Regions from separate parts of the Brevibacillus sp. HB2.2 genome, predicted to be linked through region 1. Evidence: riboswitches for the same ligand, from Rfam matches in the RefSeq annotation. Region 1 holds a riboswitch; the other holds the start of a gene.
The links. A riboswitch is a leader RNA that binds a small molecule or an ion and turns the genes downstream of it on or off. The one in region 1 is predicted to bind cobalamin.
Positions count from the first base shown of each region.

Region 2: linked by a shared signal. The riboswitch ahead of metE (5-methyltetrahydropteroyltriglutamate--homocysteine S-methyltransferase) and the one ahead of HP401_RS24495 (energy-coupling factor ABC transporter permease) in region 1 are both predicted to bind cobalamin.

Region 1 covers NZ_JABSUV010000043.1:12,140-19,816, reverse strand. Annotated here, with positions in the region: gene HP401_RS24510 (PucR family transcriptional regulator) at 1-564, shown strand, start outside; gene ald (alanine dehydrogenase) at 696-1,820, shown strand; gene HP401_RS24500 (quinone-dependent dihydroorotate dehydrogenase) at 2,200-3,291, shown strand; cobalamin riboswitch at 3,424-3,617, shown strand; gene HP401_RS24495 (energy-coupling factor ABC transporter permease) at 3,760-4,524, shown strand; gene HP401_RS24490 (energy-coupling factor ABC transporter substrate-binding protein) at 4,521-4,805, shown strand; gene cbiQ (cobalt ECF transporter T component CbiQ) at 4,802-5,599, shown strand; gene HP401_RS24480 (energy-coupling factor ABC transporter ATP-binding protein) at 5,596-6,444, shown strand; gene HP401_RS24475 (hypothetical protein) at 6,500-6,664, shown strand; gene HP401_RS24470 (DIP1984 family protein) at 6,949-7,410, opposite strand; gene HP401_RS24465 (hypothetical protein) at 7,609-7,677, shown strand, end outside.
Region 2 covers NZ_JABSUV010000025.1:10,093-17,769, reverse strand. Annotated here, with positions in the region: gene HP401_RS30285 (MurR/RpiR family transcriptional regulator) at 1-788, opposite strand, end outside; gene HP401_RS30280 (DUF418 domain-containing protein) at 1,014-2,015, opposite strand; gene HP401_RS30275 (acyl-CoA thioesterase) at 2,368-2,844, opposite strand; gene metE (5-methyltetrahydropteroyltriglutamate--homocysteine S-methyltransferase) at 2,868-5,159, opposite strand; cobalamin riboswitch at 5,305-5,503, opposite strand; gene nrdF (class 1b ribonucleoside-diphosphate reductase subunit beta) at 5,590-6,540, opposite strand; gene nrdE (class 1b ribonucleoside-diphosphate reductase subunit alpha) at 6,596-7,677, opposite strand, start outside.

The sequences.
Region 1 (7,677 bases):
TTATTGATCGGTCTGTCCGATGCGAAAAAAGAGAAGAGCGACGTGCTCATTCGCAAGGTGGAACAGTTCCTCGCAGACTCGCTCGGCAAGCTCGAAGCACATGTCACAGAAGGACGCCAGGTGATTGCCGGGTACGGGAGAGATTACAAGTCTTATACGGATATTGTGAAAAGTTACAGGGAAGCGCTGCATGCACTCAAGATCAAAAAGCTGTTTCCTCAGGAAAATGAAGGGATTCACGGGTACCACGAGTTGGGGATTTATCGCTATTTACTTCAACTGAAGCAGTGGGAAGAGGAGCAGGGCTATCAGAATGAACGGTTGGAAAAACTCAGACAGTACGATCGCGAGAACCAGACCACGCTCTTGACGACTTTGGAAACTTTTTTGGATGCCGCTGGCAAGGTCAACAAGACAGCAGAGCGTTTGCATATCCACATCAATACGTTGAGCTACCGGCTGAGACGAATTGAGGAGATCATGCGTGTCGACCTCGACAATATGAACCAGCGGGCTGCCTTATATTTAGAGTTGAAAATAGCCAAATTAGATAGGGAACAGTAGTTCGTTTGTGAATTTTCACAAATGAAAAGATGCTAAAATTAAAGGAATCTCCAAGGAGTATGCCCGAAGATACGCTGTACAATAATAGTAACCGCAAAGAAATTGGCGTTTCCAAGGAGGACATACTTATCATGATCGTTGGAATTCCAAAAGAAATTAAAAATAATGAGAACCGCGTAGCCATTACTCCGGCAGGTGTAGCTGCTCTGGTACAAAACGGACATTTGGTTCGTGTAGAAACAAGTGCAGGGCAAGGCAGTGGTTTTACGAATGAAGATTACAAGGCAGTAGGCGCTGAGATCGTAGAGACAGCAGCAGAGGCATGGGCGTCTGACATGGTCATGAAAGTAAAAGAACCACTCCCTGCTGAATACGGATATTTCCGTGAGGGTCTGATTCTGTTCACGTATTTGCATCTCGCACCAGAGCCTGAATTGACTCGTGAATTGCTCGATAAAAAAGTGATTGCAATCGCTTACGAAACCATCCAGCTCGACAATGGCGCTCTGCCACTGTTGATGCCGATGTCTGAAGTAGCAGGTCGCATGTCCGTTCAAATCGGCGCGCAATTCCTGGAAAAGCAATACGGTGGAAAAGGCGTTCTGCTCGGTGGCGTACCAGGCGTGCCAAAAGGCGAGGTAGTCGTAATCGGCGGCGGGATCGTAGGAACAAACGCAGCGAAAATGGCGCTTGGACTGGGTGCAAATGTAACCATTATCGATGTAAACGCAGACCGTCTGCGCCAACTGGATGACCTGTTCCAAGGTCGCGTTCAGACGCTGATGTCCAATTCCTTCAACATCGCAAACGCTGTGAAAAAAGCAGATTTGCTGGTAGGCGCTGTACTCATTCCAGGTGCTCGCGCTCCGCGTCTGGTAACAGAAGACATGGTAAAAGAGATGTCACCTGGTTCAGTGATCGTAGACGTTGCGATTGACCAAGGCGGATCGATCGAAACCGTTGACCGCATCACGACTCATGACAAGCCAACCTATGAGAAGCATGGTGTGATTCACTACGCGGTAGCGAACATGCCTGGTGCAGTCGCTCGTACATCTACATTGGCCCTGACCAACGTAACTGTTCCTTACGCGGTACAATTGGCGAACAAAGGCTACGCACAAGCGATTCGCGACAACAAAGCATTGGCAAAAGGCGTAAACGTCATCGACGGAAAAGTAGCTTACAAGGCTGTCGCTGATGCGCATAACCTGCCGTATGCTTCTATCGAAGAAGTTTTGCTGGTGAAAAACTAGCTTCAACGGTAAAAAGCAATGAAGAAACTGCTTGTCCGAGCTTACGGCAAGCAGTTTTTTTATTTAAACTCTCCTCCAAGCTATATAGATCAACCCCTGTCTTGACTCCTTTTAGAAACGTCCCGCGAATTTGCTCGGCTACCTGTTCTTCGGAGCTTTTTTGTACGAAAGCAGGCGTAACTGTACTCAACATTTCACGAACGAACCCCTTTAGTCGTTCACCTTCATGAAAGACTTATCCCCCTGTGTGTGGTGGTGCTGTTAGGATTTGCCTGCTTGATTGGAAATATGTATCACGTATAAAGGTTACATCCTCCCGAAAAAGTATGGTATTCTACTATGAGGTAAAAAGGTAGAAACGGAGTAAGGAGTGCAGCCGATGTATCAGCTCATAAGAAAATATCTGTTCCAGCAAGATGCGGAAGAGATTCATGAAAAGACAATTGGTGCCTTAAGGCTGGTGGAGGATTCTGCTCCAGGCAAAAGCATCCTGAAGATGATCTATCAGGTAAAAGACCAGCGGTTGGAGAATAAGCTGTGGGGAATGACTTTTCCGAATCCAGTCGGACTTGCAGCCGGTTTTGATAAAAATGCAGAAGTTTATCATGCGTTGGGTGCTCTTGGTTTTGGGTTTGTGGAAATCGGGACATTGACGCCACAGGGGCAGCCAGGCAATCCGAAGCCTCGATTGTTCCGATTGCCGGAACATCAAGCTGTCATTAACCGGATGGGCTTCAACAATCACGGTGCGTATTTGGCTTCCCAGCACTTAGTCGATTACGCATACTCAGATGTTCCGATTGGGATTAACATTGGGAAAAACAAAGTAACGCCGAATGAAGAGGCGGCCATTGACTATAGCAAATGTATGGACATGCTCTATGCATACGGTCACTATTTCGTCATTAACATCAGCTCTCCGAATACCCCGAATCTTCGTGACTTGCAGGAAACGGAGAGCTTGCGTCATTTGGTGCGTGCAGTAAAAGAAAAGGCAACCGAAATGGAAGGGCGTTCCATCAAGAAAAAGCCGATCTTGCTAAAAGTAGCGCCAGACATGTCAGATGAGCACATGCGCGATGTTGTTCACGCTGCTGTAGAAGAAGGCATTTCCGGAATTATTGCTACCAATACGACACTGTCACGTGAGGCCGTTTCCGGACATCGATTTGCCGAGGAAGCGGGCGGACTGAGCGGTAGACCTCTTACAGAGCGTTCCACTGCTTGGGTGAAGGAGATTTATCAAGAAGTAGGGGACAAGGTACCAATCATCGGTGTCGGCGGTATTTATAACGGCGAAGATGCCTACGCGAAAATCCGGGCAGGAGCCAGTCTTGTTCAGGTGTATACGGGGATGATTTATCAGGGCCCAGGTATCGCCAAACAAATCAACAAAAAACTGCTCAAGCTCATGCAACGCGATGGTTTTAAACATATTAGCGAAGTAATTGGCGTAGACGCAAAAGAATAGAAAGAATAAGTATGCATAGGTCGATGGCTCCTTTGTAGCGGGTCATCGACTTATGCGTTTTTGCTTATATTCTTCCGATTTATGTAGTGATCCGGTATAATGATGTGGGACAAACATGAATTGTCAGTCAATTGCATATAGTCGGCGTTAGGTGCCTTTATGTGACGCATAAAGGGTAACAGGGAATCGGGTGAAAGTCCCGAGCGGTCCCGCCACTGTAACCAGGGAGCTCTCTTTGAAAAGGAAACCACTCATCTTCGTATGGGGAAGGACAAGGAGCGCATGGATCTGGAAGCCAGGAGACCTACCTAGTAGCCACACCCACAGAACCTTCGCGGAAAGGAGCGGTGAATACGAGGCAATGAGGCTGTCTAGTCAGTCTGTTGTTTTGTGTGCACATCTCGTCCACTGATGGATGGGATTTTTTTGTTTGGAGGAAAGAATGAAAGTCAGTGAAGGAGGATAAACATGAATCGATCTCGTCTCGTATCTACTTGTTTGATGATCGCGGGCTTTGTCTTGTATTTTTTGCTCAATGAACCTGAGACAGGACATGCAATGCACATCATGGAAGGGTATTTGCCATTATCCTGGGCCTTATTTTGGTGGGCTGTGTTCTTGCCATTCTTTATTCTTGGGATTCGCTCGATTAACAAGATTGTAAAAGAACATCCCGAGATGAAGCTCCTTATTGGCGTTGCAGGAGCATTTGCCTTTGTTTTATCTGCATTGAAAATCCCTTCGGTTACAGGCAGCAGCTCTCACCCGACTGGAACGGGCCTTGGCGCCATTATGTTTGGGCCTTTTGCGATGTCTGTGTTAGGGAGTATGGTGCTCTTGTTTCAAGCCTTGCTTTTGGCGCATGGAGGTTTGACTACGCTAGGGGCAAATGCTGTATCCATGGCAGTGGTAGGACCGATGGTGGCATACGGAATCTATCGGTTGATTATGAAAGTGGCCGGAAGTCAGCGGCTGGCGGTTTTTGCGGCGGCGGCTTTGGCTGATCTCGCTACCTATGTGGTGACTTCGCTTCAACTGGCACTCGCATTTCCAGCTGAATCTGGCGGAGTGTTGGCTTCGTTTGCCAAATTCGCAGGAATATTTGCGTTCACGCAAGTACCGCTCGCCATCAGTGAAGGTCTGTTGACCGTTCTTGTTTGGAACTGGTTGTTATCTTATAACGCAAAAGAGCTTACACAGCTTCGTTTGCTCAAACGGGAGGAATCGCTGTGAAAAAAGGATGGAACTGGCTTTTACTCTTGGGGGTAATCGTACTGGCTACTGTCCCGCTGTTGCTGGTGCAGGATTCGGAATTTGGCGGCGCAGACGGCGTGGCAGAAGAAGCGATCAAGGAAATAGCTCCGAACTACGAACCATGGTTTCAACCGCTAATAGAACCGCCAGGGGGAGAGACGGAGAGTCTATTGTTTGCGGTGCAGGCGGCGTTGGGAGCGGGAGTGGTTGGCTACGCCGTGGGCTTGTACAAAGGTCGGTTGGATAAACGCAAAAAATGAACGGGTTGCAGCTTGATTCTCTCTCTTATCAAAACAGGCTAAAACATCTGCCGCCAGCTCATAAGCTATTGCTGGCGAGTGCAATGCTACTGCTCGTCCTGGTGGGACATGTATGGATGCAGATGGCGGTCGTGGTTTGGATGACGGTATGGGTAGTGGTGTATGCCCGTATTCCTGTCCGTATCTACTGTGCCTTTATGATCGTGTCACTCTCGTTTTTCGCGGCGGGGCTCCCTGCACTATTGATTGAAGGGGCGAGAGCAGGAGGAGTACAGGTCCAGGTCGCGGCAGCATGGGATTTGGGTTCGTATGTGCTCTATGTGCCGGTGTCCTCCTTCAGTAAAGTTTGGATCTTATTTTGGCGGACCATGGCGAGCTTATCCTGCTTTGCTTTCCTTTTGTTTACCGTGCCGTTTGCCGAAATCTTGCAGGTGCTTCGCCGGCTTCATATGCCTGTTCTTGTGACTGATTTATTAATGATCATGTATCGATTTATTTTTGTGTTGGTAACGATTTCTCACCAGATCTGGATTGCCCAACGTTCGCGCGGAGGTCATCGCGGCTTCCGGGCGACACTTCGGGATGCAGGGGTTCTCGTTGCGCAATTGTTTGTCAGAGCGATGCGCAAATACGAAGCCCTGCACAAAGGAATGGCGGCAAGAGGTTTCGGGGAGAGCATGCAGGTGCTCTCGTTTCATTCCCATGCCCGCTCGCGCCGCTATGAGTGGGAATCAATCGCAGGCTGTATCCTGCTGGTGCTGCTTGAGTGGTGGACAGGAGGTTGGCGGTTATGACATCACGGTTGTTGGAGTTCATCGATTTGCAGTACACGTATCCAGGAGGGCGGGGACCAGTCCTGTCAGGGCTGTCCTTATGGATTCCAGAGGGGAAAAAATGTGTTCTTTTGGGACGGAATGGCTGTGGGAAGTCGACCCTGTTCTTGCATGGAAACGGGATCATCGAGCCACAGCAGGGACAGGTGCTGTGGAAGGGGAAACCGCTTGTCTACAAACGGGCCGCATTGCAAGAGATGACGCAAAAGGTAGGCTTGGTCTTTCAAGATCCCGAGCATCAGTTGATCGCAAGCACAGTGGGGGAAGATATATCCTACGGTTTATGCAATCAGAAGCTGCCTGTGGACGTAATCCGAGCAAAGGTAGAAAAGGTGCTGGATGCATTCGGGTTAAGAGAGCTGGCTGAAGCTCCGATTCATCATTTGAGCCTGGGGCAAAAACGGAGACTGGCACTCGCGGGGGTCATGGTCATGGAGCCAGAGCTTTTGCTATTAGACGAGCCTACTGCGTATCTGGATCGCTATCAGACCAAAAATTTGCTGCGGGAGCTCGATGCTATTCACCGGCAAGGAACGACTGTTTTGATGGCAACACACGATATGGATATTGCGTTTGAATGGGCGGAATGGATTTGCATCATGGATGAAGGTAGGCTTGTATTCGCGGGAGATCCGCAGGAGGCATTGGAAAACAGAGACATGCTGGAAAGCCTCCATCTGGGTATGCCGTTGCTCGTTGATGTGTGGGAGGCACTGCCTGAGCAGTGGAAGCGAGAGTTGGGCGGAAATATTCCACGTTCGGTCGACGAGCTGAGAAAAATGCTCAGTGTTCAGCGGGTGTGGTGAATGGAGTGGGCGCTTTCGGGTAAGCTAACCCCAAAAAGCCATGGAGGTACGCAGTATGGAACATGACTCTGTCTCGAGTTCATCTGTCCCGAATCATCAGGAAAAAGGAATCCCTCGCCAAGTGAAGGATGAACTGATGTATCAAGTGTTGGAGAAAGACATGACCACCGCTGAACAGGAAAAGAAGATAAAGGATGATTACCTAAAAGGAAAGGCGTAAATTTGCGCCAAGAAGCCCTTCTCGCCACATAAAGGCGTGAAGGGCTTTTTTACATGGAATGATCCCCGTACCCACCCTCGTCTGTCAGACAAAATCAACACACGGTAGTTACAATACCAAGTACGCATTACTCATGTCACATTACTGGGCGTTTTATGTGAGAGAGGGATTTGAACCCTCAGGGTTGCCCCTCGACCCGACCAATGAGTTTTCAACATTAACCCTGTTGAATGGGGACGTGTTCGCCTTTTGCAGACAGACTACCGACTTCCATGTCTCTTACGTCAGGTTTCTTGCAGCTCCGTTAACCAGTTGAATTGTTGTATGCTTGCATCTAGTTCCCGGTACTGCTTGGACAGCTCGTCGACTTGCTTTTGCAACTGGGCAATATTAACAGTCGAGCAAATCTTGACCTCCGAACGGCTGTAGCGATCATGCTTGACTGTAGCTTCTTTGATCAGGTCGGCCAGCTCATTGCGTTTTGAACCGAGAACATCACGTTTGGTTAACGCATCGGAGAGCGTCATTGTTTCGTTAAAGCGGCAAGACGCATTGGTTCGATTGATTTGCTGAACAATACGCTCGAGCTGGTCAAACAACTGATACAGCTCAGATAAGAGATCGTCAGGATTTTCTGGAGGCTGTTCACCTTCCTGGACCTTTGCGCTGCGGTGCAAGCGGTCCCCTAACTGTTCGATTCGCTTTTGATAATCGGCACGAATGATTAACGCTTCCGCGAGTTTCACAACCGTAACCCCCTAAACCAATCTGATAGTTTATACGCTTGTTTGTTTGATAGGTTGTGGTAAAAAAAATAAAATATGGGAAAACTTGATTTTCGCTGAAAAGGTAAGAAGATTTGTACGAATTTTGTAGGGATATGTCCATTCATCACGAATAACGTAAAGAAGGCACTTACTTACAATGGGAGAAGTGATGAGGTTGTGATTTCAACTTTGAATAAGACGCTATGCGTTCAGCAGCTCGTAGAAAAATTAAGAGACAAGCAGCTT
Region 2 (7,677 bases), on a different contig from region 1:
TCGTGGAGCATGACGCCTTTGATCAAGACATTTAGCATGGAGAATAGTGTGGGCATACCGCTAGTGGCAACGGGTTGGGGTGTGGTAATTTTCAGGAGATGATCTGCGACTTGGCTAATAGGGGAGAACTCGCCTTCCGTAATCGCCAAAATCTTTGCTCCCAGCTCTTTTGCTGAATGGACCATTGCAACTGTCTCGCTAGGATGACGAGGAAATGATATCGCAATGACCAGCCATTCTTGATCCCGTTCGGTGAGAAAATAATCGGCGTTATCTACGGCTCCCGTATACAAATGTGTGTTTCCTTTGATCGCATTCAACGCCGAAAATAGCCATTTTGCAGGAATATGGCACCAGCGAAATCCCACCACTACGATTCGGTTAGCCTGCACGATGCTTTTGACCACATCATGGAGCAAGTGGTAATCTATTTGCTGCAAGCCTTGCTGGAGATACGCAATATCACTCTCCATCACTTGATGGGCGTAATTGCTCAGATTGAGCGTAACCTCCGTGTCTCGATATTTCTGGATCGGCCCCTTCCTTTGGTCTCCTATCAAAAGAGACTTTTTGATTTCTTCCTGAAGCTCTGTGTATCCGGAGTAACCCAATGCGTAACAAAAGCGAATGACAGTTGCTTCACTGGTATTCGTAAACTCCGCGATTTTTTTAGCGGTATGGATCGCAAGTAAGCTGGGCTTTTCTATCGCGATCTTACAGATGATTTTTTGGCTTGCTGTCAGCTTTCCATACTGCTTCCGAATCCGTTCCTTTACGAGTTGTGCCATACCTGAAGCCCCTTTATCATTCTGATTTATTTTAATATTGGGAATAGTATATCCTTTGCAATAAATCACTTCAATACTTCTTGGAAAATGTAGTTTTTGCTTCATTTTGGTGTATGCGGACTGTAAAAAGGGACCTCCACAGTTGGAAGGCCCCTTCTCTTCTCTTTTTATTCCGTACTGAGACATTCATTTGGAACCCAGCCCTAAAGCTATATCGTATTTCGCTTATTTCTCAACTTGCTTAGTCTTTTTTATTTGAACTTTACTCCAATAAGTGAAAGATCGTAATAACAGTTCAACCGGTCCCATCTTACAATACTTTAACCATATGGAGCTACCAGTGAGTAGAACAGCATGAATGATTAAGAAAGTAATCAAAGAATGAATACTAATCATGGAGCTAAAAACAATTAATAAGGCACTTTGTGCAAGATAATTTGTTAAGGACATTTGTCCATATAATTTTAATGGAGACAATATAGCTTTTATCTGATTCCATTGCAGAGAAATAATAAGGATGCTAACCATCATCGAGGAAACTAAATAATCTTCTAGTATTTCAATGCCTGCTGGAGTAATCTCTACTGAGCTATTTACAAAATATAAAATGACATAAGCACAAATGATCCCAATTAAAAAAATCAAAACATGCTTTACTTTCGCATAAATATTTTCAATTATTTTAAATTGGCCCATGGTAAAACCTATCATCATCAGCGATAACCATTTACTAATTGCTGAGAAAAGTTCTAGCCATGCAATTCTCTCCCCATAATACGGTTGACAAAAGGCAGTTACGATAGACAAAATGATTAGGATTATCGTTACCACTAAGTTCGTCCATTGATTTGTTTTAAAAAACAGAGCTATAAATAGGCCAAGGACAGCGTACTGCATCAGCACATCGTGAATACCTGACGGTGCATAAAATGTATGGATCAGTCCTAGTACAAATAAGAAGCAGATTCTGCGGAAAAACAGAAGGTAACGGTTCTTTATTTGTTGTTGGGATCGATTCATAAAAAAGTAGCTTCCAAGTCCAAATAAGAAAAATAGAATTGGATAAAATTTACTGTTAAAAATATAATACAGTCCAGCATGTAATTCATTATAATTCGACACATTATTCATCACCTGAAAACTATTTACAAGAAGTACCCCAATCAAGGCAAATCCTCGTAAGTAATCCATAATGTCTATTCTTGTATACGAATTTATTTTATTCATGTAGAATCTCCTCATTGAAAATATTCATTTAGATTAAACACCTTACCTACCTTTATCTTTTCAACTCCCCAAGTCGGTTTCATGACTTAAACATACACGTTATCTTTAGACAAATGAATGACTGCTGTCTTACAATACAGAATACAATCTTACTAAATCGTAAAATTACCAGAGCACCTCATTTAAAGAAGTTAGCCATAGACGAAAAGGTAAATCGTACGGAAGCGAGAATGAATCCAGTGGCAGAAAACGACTTTCTAAATAGTCATAAAAAAAAATGCCTCCGGTGACCTGTTGCAACCAAGCTCACCAGAGGCATCTATTCGTTATAGGGGGGGTGATAGTGTTCCCCTTACATCTCTACCTTCCGCTTCCTTCTCAATACATGACGTTCCTTCGCTTTTTCATACTGAATGCGCTCTTCCTCAGTATCAGGAATGACACCAGGCACGATCGTCGGCTTTCCTTGATCGTCGAGGGCAATCATCGTCAGATACGCGCGTGCTGTCATGCGCTTTTCCCCGGTCAACAAGTTCTCCGCTTCCACTCTCACGAATACTTCCATCGATGTCTTATGGGTCCAGGTCACATATGCCTCCAGGTTGATCGCTTCCCCTGTCTTGATTGGCGCAAGAAAATCGAAGGAATCGCTCGACGCAGTGACAACAGGCTTACGGCAATGTCGCATAGCTGCGATGCAGGCGATTTTATCTACATAGGCCATGACTTTTCCACCGAAAATGGTATGGTGGTGATTGGTATCCGGTGGAAAGACGAGATCAGTCAAAAAGGTTCTCGATTGTTGGATCGGTCGTGCTTCTGTCATCATTTGTGTGGCTCCTCTCATCGCGTTCACCTTCCCGACTGAGCTGTCAAACGATTCCGAATCGCCTTCGTTGCCGCAACCATGTTTCGTAATGACTGAACGGTTTCTTCTCTTCCTCTCGTCTTCAGCCCGCAATCCGGGTTTATCCAAAATTGATCCGGTGGAAGTACTTGCACACCTCGTGCTACCATATCTTCCATTTCTGAAACAGCTGGAACTCGGGGGCTATGGATATCATATACGCCGAGCCCGATGCCTTTATCATACGTACCTGTTTCGAACACAGACACGAGCTCTCCGTGGCTACGTGAGGTTTCAATCGAGATCACATCGGCATCGAGTTCGCTGATGACGTCCATGAAATCATGGAATTCGCAATAGCACATATGTGTATGAATCTGGGTGCTCGGCGCAACAGTGGAAGTCGCTAGACGAAACGCTCTGACACCCCACTCGAGATAAGCTGCTTGCTCTTCTTTTTTGAGCGGAAGTCCTTCGCGCAGCGCTGGTTCATCGACTTGAATCATGAGAATCCCCGCTTCTTCCAAGGCTTCTACCTCTTTTCGCAATGCCAACGCGATTTGTTCGCACACTTCTTGTCTGGAGACATCGTCTCGAGCAAACGACCAATTCAGAATAGTTGCTGGGCCCGTTAACATACCCTTCATTGGTTTGGCGGTCAATGATTTTGCATACACACTTTCTTTGACCGTCATTGGTGCCACAAACTCCACATCTCCGTAAATAACAGGTGGCTTCACGCAACGCGAGCCATATGACTGCACCCAGCCGTTTTTCGTGAACAAAAAGCCATCGAGCTTTTCGCCAAAATACTCAACCATATCTGTTCGTTCGAACTCACCATGGACGAGGACATCCAGACCGAGCTCTTCTTGTATTTTGACCCATTCCTTGATTTGCGCATGAATGAAAGCGTCGTATTGCTCTACTGTCCAGTTCCCTTTTTTAAACTGCTGTCGGGCTTGACGAACCTCCGCCGTCTGCGGGAAACTACCGATTGTGGTCGTTGGCAACAGTGGTAACTTCCACGTATTTTGTTGAATCTCTCGACGTTCGAGATAAGGAACACTTCTTTCAAGTTTGGCAGCAGCGACTTGACGTAAAGCATTCTTCACTTCTAGACGATTCCTCGCTGGAGATAATGCGAGCTTTAGCAAGTCCGCTTCATTTTGAGCGATCTCTTTTGAAATGACGTACTTACCATATCGGAATCCTTGGACTAAAAGCTGTACTTCCCCTAGTTTTTCGTCGGAAAACGCCAATGCAGACACGACTTCCTCTGGCAATTCGCTCTCTGCTTCAACTGTTACAGGAACGTGCAACAAACTGCTAGACGGTTGCAGCCACAGCTTTTCGAGTGGAACGATCTCGGAAATTTCATTGACCAGCTCCCATTTCTCTTCAATGGACGCACGCCATATGTTTCGACCGTCGATGATTCCCGCTGCGAGAATCTTGTCTGCTGGAAACCCGTGTGTTTTTAGATGAGTCAAATTGCGCTTCGCTCCGTGTACAAAATCAAGACCGATTCCTTTTACCGGTAAGGAAACTAGCTCCTTGTACCAATCCACCGCTTCAAAATAGGTTTGCAGCATGCATTGTAGATGCGGGAGTGCTTGACCGATCTGCGTATAGATACGTTTGATGATGGCGCGTTCTTGCTCAGAGACATCCAGTACAAATGCAGGCTCATCGATTTGCACCCATTCCACGCCGTGCAGCTCTAACTCCCGGAGAACGTCTATGTAGAGCGGAACGAGTTGATCCACGACGATCTCAAATTCGTTTTTCTCATATCCTTTAGACAATTTGACAAACGTATACGGGCCTACAATAACAGGCTTTCCGATGATGCCATACTTTTCTTTGGCCTCCAAATAGGCCTGGAGAGGCTTGTTCTCGGTTATGGCTGGTTGTCTTTCACCGAACTCCGGGACGATGTAATGGTAGTTCGTGTTAAACCATTTCGTCATTTCGCTGGCAACAGCTTCCTTCGAACCGCGAGCCATGGCGAAGTATGTGGCTAATGAAACCGGGCCTCCCTCGTATTCATAACGCTTGGGGACCATTCCAAACATCACAGCCATATCCAGCATGTGATCGTAGTACGTAAAGTCACCCACAGGGATCAGCTCGACCCCTTTTTCCTGCTGACGTAACAGGTTTTGGTGACGGATTTGCTCCATTTGCTGTACCAGGCTTGCCTCATCGATGCTGCCTGCCCAAAATACTTCCAATGCCTTTTTCCACTCCCGGTTCTTCCCGATCCGTGGATATCCCAAATTGCTGCTCTTCATGAGCTTCCTCTCCATTCTTCATTCGATCTTGACTTGAATCCGCCCAATAAAAAAGGCATCTCCAACGATCAAAAAGAACGTTAGAAATGCCAAATAAGCACTGAGATCACAGCATCCTAACACCTCCCTATCTCCCGTAGGTTAAGCAGTGTCGTCGAAACAGGCAGGTCTCCTGACTTTGGGATCATCATCTGCACATACCTTCCCAATCCGATTGGATCAGTGGCTAATAAATGTGCCGACTCCCCTCATACAGTGGCGGGACCGTGTCGGATTCTCACCGACTTCCCTTTTCATCCTTGGTCGATCTTGATAACCAAAGAACCTGTTCCCACTCCTATGAAATTATCATGGTTCTGTGAAGTGCCCCAGAAAACGAGCAGGGCAGCATACTGTTCATACCGTAACACAGAATCCATTTTTTGTCATACTAAAATCTAAAATCATCGTCCGTCAACGGCTCTACGTTTAGTGTACGGACATAACCATTTCCTTTTTTCGAGAAGAAGTCATGCTGCTTTGTCTGCGTGCGAATGCCGTTCAGCACGATCGGGTTCACTTCTTCCTCCGGGAATAGCGGGTCCAGCCCCAGATTCATCAATGCCTTATTCGCGTTGTAGCGCACGTAGGCATGAACCTCGTCAGCCAATCCGATTTCGGTATACAACGAAGTCGTATAGGCCTCTTCATTTTCTTGCAGCTCATGCAAAAGGGCATACAGCTCCTCTTTTGCTGCGGTCTGCTCGACCACACTCAGGCCTTGGTAGACTTCTTGCGCGAGAACGCCGACATAGAGTCCGTGGATGCTCTCGTCACGAACAATCAGGTCGATAATTTCCCCGCTACTTGTCATCTTTCCTTGCCCCGCCAAATAGAGCGGATAGAAGAAGCCGCTGTAAAACAGATAGCTTTCCAGGAAAACGGACGCTACCATCGCCATGTACAAGTCTTTCGGTTTCTCAATCTCTTGATAGCGTTTGGAGATGAGGGCCGCTTTCTTTTGCAAATGTGGATTGTTTTCTACCCACGAAAAAATACCGTCAATCTCTTCGGTCGTTGCCAGCGTTGTAAAAATACTGCTGTATGATTTGGCATGGATTTGCTCCATCATGCCCATGAAGGCGAGAACCGCTTTTCTTTGCAGTCCATCGACATGCTCCATGATCTTCGGCATCCCTACTCCACCCTGAACCGTATCCAGCAAGGTGAGACCGCCCAATACTTTTTTATATGTGTCCCGTTCAGTCGCACTGAGCTCCATCCAGGCCATCTTGTCATCTGACAACGGAATCTCATCATCCGTCCAGAACTGCATGATGTTTTGATTCCAAAACGTCATCGTAAAATCGTCGTCCGGCCTGTTCCAATTGACTGCTTTCATATGGCGTTCCTCTTCTCTTTTTGCTTGATGCTTTTCCTTATATGAATCGACTTCACTAAACTGCGCAGCTAATGCACTCTTCTACAGTCAAATGCTTCGTACGCGTATAGTAGAGCGACTTCAGACCTTTTTTCGCTGCGTAAATGTAATAGCGAGCCAGTTCTCTGGTTGAAATATTGCTGTTCACGTGCAGTACAGTCGAAATTCCTTGGTCGATGTGCTCTTGAATTTCGGCAATCAGATCAATCACTTTGAATTGGTCGATCACATACGCCGATTTGTAGTAAAAATAGTTTTCCTGCGACAAGTATGGCATCGGGTAATACGTCGTAGAGTTGGCATACGTTCTCGTTTCGATATGCTCGACGATTGGCATCACGCTAGAAGTCGCGTTCTGAATGTAGGAAATGCTCTGTGTCGGTGCAATCGCCAAACGGTACGCATGATAAACGCCATGCTTTTGCACCTTTTGCTGTAGCTCCGCCCAATCTGCTGGTGTCGGAATGTGCATTCCTTCAAAGAGAAGCTTTGCTTTTTCCGTCCGCGGGCTGTAATCGTTCGTCACGTACTTGTTAAAATAAGTGCCTTTTGCATATTCCGATTGTTCAAAGCCCAAGAAGGTCATGCCTGTTTCCCTTGCAATTTCCATACTTTTTTCCAAGGAGTAGAAGTTCATCATCATGAAGAACGTACGGGCGAAATCTTTCGCTTCTTCACTTTCGTAAGCGATTCTGTTCTTTGCGAGATAACCGTTCAGATTCATCGCACCGAGACCTACAGAGTGCAGCTCACGATTTGCCTTTTGAACGCCTGGAGCGTTTTCTACACGCGTCATGTCACTCACGGCTGTAATGGCTTCGATTCCTTCGTGGACAGATTCGCGGATCATTTTGCGTTCCATCACATTGACAATATTGAGCGATGCCAGATTGCAGCTAATATCGCGACGGATGATATCCATCTCGCCGTAATTGGTAATCGTCGAAGTCTCCTGTAGCTGGAAGATTTCCGTGCACAGGTTGGACATTTTTACCGAACCGAGATCTTTCAGCGCATGGTTGTTGTTCGCATTCGTTTTGTTCATGATGTACGGATAGCCCGATTCCATTTGGATCATCGCGATTTTGGTCAACATCT